2 linked regions of the Gottschalkia purinilytica genome follow. The protein of the gene in region 1 interacts with the protein of each later gene in a pairwise test. Links are inferred from orthologs where the notes say so. Each region holds a gene or a part of one and is shown in the gene's direction. Other genes may lie near its edges. The genes, in order: rpe and eno.

Region 1 (3,166 bases):
AATTACAATAAGAACTCAAACAAAGATTCAAATAATGACAAAAATAATGATAACAGTAATGATAGAAATGATAACAACTCAAATAATAATGTAAATAATAATCAGAACAATAACCAAAACAATAATCAGAATAATAATCATAATAACAATAATACGAATAATGGTAATAATCAAAATAATAATGGATCTAATTCTAATTCTGGTAATAATCAAAATAACAATTCAGGAGGAAACCAAGGAACAAATCCAGGAGGAAATCCAGGAGGAAATCAAGGAACGAATCCAGGAGGAAATCAAGGAACAAACCCGGGAGGGAATCAAGGAACAAATCCGGGAGGAAATCAAGGAACAAATCCTCCTAGCGTAACACCTGAAAACTAAAATATATAGTATACTAAACTGAATTAATATAAAAATTAAAAAAATCTCATAAATTTGATGTATAAGTAATTTTAGGAGGATTAATAATGCTAGAAGGAACAATTATTAAGGGGATAGGTGGATTTTACTACGTAAAAGTAAAAGATGATTTATATGAGTGTAGAGCGAGAGGAGTTTTTCGTAAAGAAAAAACCAAACCTTTAGTAGGTGATAGAGTTTTAATAAGAGCTAATGAAAATGATAAAACTGGCTATGTGGAAAAAATATTTGAAAGAAAAACTGAACTTATCAGACCACCAGTTTCAAATGTAAATCAAGCTATAATTGTTTTTGCAGTTAAAAATCCAGATCCTAATTTATGGTTATTAGATAGATTCCTACTTCTAGCATCTTATCAAGGGTTAGATGTTGTAATATGCTTTAATAAAATAGACTTAGTAAATGAAGAGGTTAAGCATCTTATTGAGGATTACACAAAAGCTGGGTATAAAGTAATTACAACCAGTTGTAAAGAAAATAAAGGTATAGATGAACTAAGAGAGACTCTTAAGGATAAGATAAGTGTATTTGCAGGACCTTCAGGAGTTGGTAAATCTACATTGCTCAATAATATACAATCTAACTTACAATTAAAGACTGGAGAAATCAGTCAAAAAACTAGTAGAGGAAAGCATACTACAAGGCACGTTGAATTAATAGAGTTAGAAATGGGCGGATGGGTATTAGATACTCCTGGCTTTAGCTCTTTAGATATTGATTTTTTAGACGAAGAAAATTTGCAAATATATTTTAATGATATATATGAAAAAAGTCATTTATGTAAATTTACAGGATGTAAACATGACAAAGAACCTCAATGTGCGGTAAAAGAATCAGTAGAAAATGGAGAAATTAGTAGATCTAGATACAATAATTATTTACTCTTTTTAAAAGAAACCATGGACAATAGGAGGTATTAGTAATGATAAAAATAGCACCATCAATTTTATCAGCAGATTTTAGCAATTTAGAAGAACAGATACAAAAAATAGATAAAGGTGGAGCAGATTTAGTACATTTAGATGTAATGGATGGGCAGTTTGTTCCAAATATAACTTTTGGACCTCCTGTTATAAAAAATATTAGAAGAGTTACGGACTTACCTTTTGATGTACATTTAATGATAGATAGACCAGAGAGATATATAAAAGAATTTGTAGATGCAGGAGCAGATATAATTACTGTACATCAAGAATCAACTCTACATTTACATCGTACAATACAGCAAATAAAAAGCTATGGCATAAAAGCATCAGTTGCTTTAAATCCATCTACACCATTAGAAACTATAAAACATGTAATTGATGATTTAGATATGGTATTAATAATGACTGTTAATCCTGGTTTTGGAGGACAATCATTTATTCCTCAAATGAAAGAAAAAATAAAAGAGTTAAGAAAATGGATTGATTCTAAAAAGCTTGATATAGATATTCAAGTTGATGGTGGAATCAAGTTAGACAATATAAAAGAAGTAATAGATTGTGGAGCAAATGTTTTTGTAGCAGGTTCAGCAATATTTGGTACAGATAATATTATAGATACTACTAAAAAGTTTAAGAGTATATAAAATTATTACAAATTAATATAAATTAAAAATTCACTAGGGGAGCTAATCTGCTGAGAGGAAATTACTTAAATTTCGACCCTATAACCTGATCTAGTTAGTACTAGCGGAGGGAAGTGTAATATTTTCATGCAATTAGCCTCCCAAATTAAATTTATTAAGGGAGGTATTTTTATGAATATCAAAACTAGTGAAACTAATAAATCAACTAATATTAAATTTCTAGTAGAAGCAGGTGTAATGGTGGCACTTGCAACTATATTAAGTATGGTAAAAATTTATCAGGCACCTAATGGTGGATCAGTAACAGCTGGAAGTATGATACCAATTATTTTTATAGCTTTAAGATGGGGAGTTTTAAGAGGTATATTTACAGGATTAGTTTATGGACTAGTGCAGTCATTTGATCCATATATAGTACATCCTATACAATATATATTAGACTATTTAGTTGCTTTTTCTTTTTTAGGGTTAGCTGGAATTGCTAAAAATATAATAGCTACGAAAAATAAAAAAGATACAGCCTTTGAATATGTGGTTATTATTGTAGGTGTATTTTTAGGTATTTTAGGAAGATTTATTTGCCATGTATTATCAGGAGTTATATTTTTTGAAGCAAATGCAAAAGATTTAGGTGTATGGAAATATTCTATAATCTACAATGGAACATATTTAGGAATTGAACTTATTATGTCAATTTTAATATTAACTCTTATTTGGAGACCTCTTAGAAGATTACTTTCAAGCTAACATTAAATAAAGAAAAGAGTGAGACTTTGAAAATACTAATAGTTTCAAATGGAAATCTAGAAGATATATGTATATCAGATATACTAGAAAAACATGATTTGCTTATATGTGCAGATGGTGGAGCTAGACATTTGTACAAGCAAAACATACTTCCAGACATTATAGTAGGAGATCTAGATTCTATTGGGGATAAAGTTTTAAATTATTATAAGAAAAAAGAAGTGGTTTTTCATAAATTTCCAAGTGAAAAAGATAAAACAGATACTGAATTAGCTATAGATTATGCGATTGAGAAAGGTGCAACGGAAATAAGTTTATTAGGAGTAACAGGAACAAGATTAGATCACACTTTAGCTAATATAATGCTATTATACGATTTATTGAATAAAAATATTAAAGCAAGGATAATAGACTCCCATAATGAAATCT
Region 2 (3,236 bases), on another replicon or contig:
TTCCAAAGATATAACTGATGAATTTGTAATTCCATCGGTTATAACTAATAATAACAATACTCCTTTAGGAACTATAGAAAATAATGATTCAATAATATTTTTCAATTTTAGACCAGATAGGGCAAGACAAATTACTAGGGCTCTTGTAGATAAAGAATTTGAAGGATTTGAAAGAAAGAAAAAAGTTGATACTTTCTTTGTATGCATGACTCAATATGATAAAACTATCGAAAATGTAAATGTAGTATATAAACCTCAGTCATATAAAAATACTTTGGGAGAATATGTAAGTTCTCTTGGACTGAAACAACTAAGAATAGCAGAAACAGAGAAGTATGCTCATGTTACATTCTTCTTTAATGGAGGAGTAGAAAAGCCAAATGAAGGAGAAGATAGAGTTCTTATACAGTCACCTAAAGTAGCAACATATGACTTAAAGCCAGAAATGAGTGCTGTAGAAGTAAAAGATGAAGTTATAAAGAGGATTAAAAGTAAAGAGTATGACTTTATAGTACTGAACTTTGCTAATCCAGATATGGTTGGACATACAGGTATAATAGAGGCTTCTATTGAAGCAATAGAAACAGTAGATTCATGTCTAGGAGAAATTGTGAAAGAAATTGTAAATGTTAATGGAAAAGTTCTAATAACTGCAGACCATGGAAATGCAGAAGAAATGTTAGATAAAGAGACTGGTAAAAAAGTAACAGCTCATACTACTAACAAAGTTCCTTGTATAGTTGTAGGAGAGGGCGATGTAAAGTTAAATGAAGGAATTTTAGCTGATATAGCTCCTACACTATTAGATATGATGAGAGTAAATATTCCCAAGGAAATGACAGGAACGTCACTAATTATAAAAAAATAAGATAAAGACTTATATATACTAGGAGGTAAAAACATGTCAGTAATTACAGATATATATGCTAGAGAAATTCTTGATTCAAGAGGTAATCCAACAGTAGAAGTAGAAGTATGGACAGAAAGTGGAGCTCATGGTAGAGCTGCTGTACCTTCAGGAGCTTCAACAGGAGCTTTTGAGGCAGTTGAATTAAGAGATGGAGAGAATGATAGATACTTAGGTAAAGGTGTAACAAAAGCTGTAGAAAATGTAAATGATATAATAGCACCAAAGCTTATAGGAATGGATGTATTGGATCAAGTTCTTTTAGATAAAACTATGATAGAATTAGATGGAACTGAAAATAAAGGAAAATTAGGGGCTAATGCAATACTTGGAGTTTCAATGGCTGCTGCTAAAGCAGGTGCTGATTTATTAGGTCTTCCATTATATCAATATTTAGGAGGAGTTAATGGTAAGTCTTTACCAGTTCCTATGATGAATATATTAAATGGTGGAGAGCATGCTGATAATAATGTAGACATTCAAGAATTTATGGTTATGCCTGTAGGAGCTTCAAGCTTTAGCCAAGCTTTAAGAATGGGAGCAGAGGTATTCCATAGTCTTAAAAAAGTGTTAAAATCTAAGGGATTAAATACTGCTGTAGGTGATGAAGGAGGATTTGCTCCAAACTTAAAATCTAATGAAGAAGCATTAGCAACAATAGTTGAAGCTATAAGACAAGCTGGATATGAAGAAGGAAAAGATATATTATTAGCATTAGACATAGCGGCTACAGAACTATATGATAAGGAATCAAAAGTTTATAAGCTTGAAGGAGAAGGTAAAGAATTAACTTCTAAAGAATTTGTAGAATTTTATAGTGAATTAGTAGAAAAATATCCTATAATCTCAATAGAAGATGGTTTAGATGAGGAAGATTGGGAAGGATGGAAGTTATTAACTGAAGCTATAGGAGATAAAGTACAATTAGTAGGAGACGATTTATTCGTTACAAATACAAAACGCCTAGAAAAAGGTATAAAAGAAGGCGTAGCTAACTCTATACTTATTAAGTTAAATCAAATAGGAACTATAACTGAAACTTTAGATGCTATAGAAATGGCTAAAAGAGCAGGATATACTGCTGTAATATCTCATAGATCAGGAGAAACTGAAGACGCTACAATAGCTGATTTAGCAGTTGCAGTAAATGCGGGTCAAATAAAAACAGGAGCACCTTCAAGAACAGATAGAGTTGCTAAATATAATCAATTATTAAGAATAGAGGACGTATTAGGAGAATCTAGTCAATATAATGGATTAAAAGTTTTCTACAATGTAAATAGATAAGATTAAAATATAAATGCTGAGTAATAAAGAGTTAGAACTACATTACTCAGCATTTAATTAAACTTAAAACTATATACCATATTATAGTCTACATATTGATTTTATCCAATGTCTGTGATAAAATGATTTTGTTCATTAGAGGATGGGAGGTGGAACTATGTCTACACTATTTACTATACTTATATTAGTAGCAAGTGTTATTCTTATAATTAGTGTTTTATTACAAAATGAAAAAGATCCAGGTTTATCAGGTACTCTAGGTGGTGGAGCAGCTGAAAGTAGTTGGGGAAGAAGTAAAGGAAAAAGCTATGAAGCGTTACTTGATAAGTTAACTGTTATATCAGCTGCAATATTATTTATTTCTTCAATTGCATTGGCAGTATTAACAAAATAAAATTTTTATATTGAAAGTAATGATATGTAGTTAAGTGAAAATAATGATATAAAAATATATAAGAGTAAGCGGTTCAATACAGTGAATCGCTTTTATTATGTAGATTTTTATTTAGTTTTATAAGGTTTAAATCTCTTTTAACGAATTAGTAATTAAATTATAAATATGAAATTAAGGGTTATAAATGACATAGATTACTATTTAATTTAATAATAAAGAAAATTAAACATTTCGGCATTTTACTTGCATACAAAACCAAATAAGCACTTTAAGGTATTTAAATAGTATGGTATAAATCCAAAACTTTTGCTATAATCATATAAGTGAATGAATAAAATTATAAATATATTACAGTGGATATAGCTTATAAATAAAAGAATTAATATGTAAGGATGGGTTGAGTATGAAGGTCAATATAGATGGAGTTGAAATAAATTATATATGTGAAGGGGAAGGAAAAAACGTTTTGCTACTTCACGGTTGGGCAGCAAATATAGGCACTATGCTACCTATACACAATCACCTAAAAGACAAATTCAAGGTATATACTCTTGACTTTCCAGGATGTGGAGAAAGCGAGGAGCCTAAGGATGTTTGGGGTGTATATGAGTATGCTGACATGGTTAAGAAATTCATAGATATAATGGG

Evidence for each region.
Region 2: the proteins of rpe (region 1) and eno interact in binary tests that used the Escherichia coli proteins (3 or more experiments, as listed by UniProt). The link is inferred for Gottschalkia purinilytica from one-to-one orthologs.

Annotation. Positions count from the first base shown.
Region 1 is NZ_LGSS01000005.1:55,531-58,696, forward strand. What follows is about bases 345-3,166. They hold rpe (ribulose-phosphate 3-epimerase), read left to right. Parts: upstream 345-1,342; coding sequence 1,343-1,990; downstream 1,991-3,166. Other genes in these bases: pknB (Stk1 family PASTA domain-containing Ser/Thr kinase), read left to right, coding at 345-381; rsgA (ribosome small subunit-dependent GTPase A), read left to right, coding at 468-1,340; thiT (energy-coupled thiamine transporter ThiT), read left to right, coding at 2,162-2,737; CLPU_RS06500 (thiamine diphosphokinase), read left to right, coding at 2,764-3,166. Also shown: more of pknB, read left to right, coding at 1-344. UniProt on the Escherichia coli protein: Catalyzes the reversible epimerization of D-ribulose 5-phosphate to D-xylulose 5-phosphate.
Region 2 is NZ_LGSS01000001.1:277,299-280,534, reverse strand. Bases 156-3,047 are described here. They hold eno (phosphopyruvate hydratase), read left to right. Parts: upstream 156-901; coding sequence 902-2,194; downstream 2,195-3,047. Other genes in these bases: CLPU_RS01365 (alpha/beta fold hydrolase), read left to right, coding at 2,992-3,047; secG (preprotein translocase subunit SecG), read left to right, coding at 2,352-2,588; gpmI (2,3-bisphosphoglycerate-independent phosphoglycerate mutase), read left to right, coding at 156-868. In the rest of the region: more of gpmI, read left to right, coding at 1-155; more of CLPU_RS01365, read left to right, coding at 3,048-3,236. UniProt on the Escherichia coli protein: Catalyzes the reversible conversion of 2-phosphoglycerate (2-PG) into phosphoenolpyruvate (PEP). It is essential for the degradation of carbohydrates via glycolysis.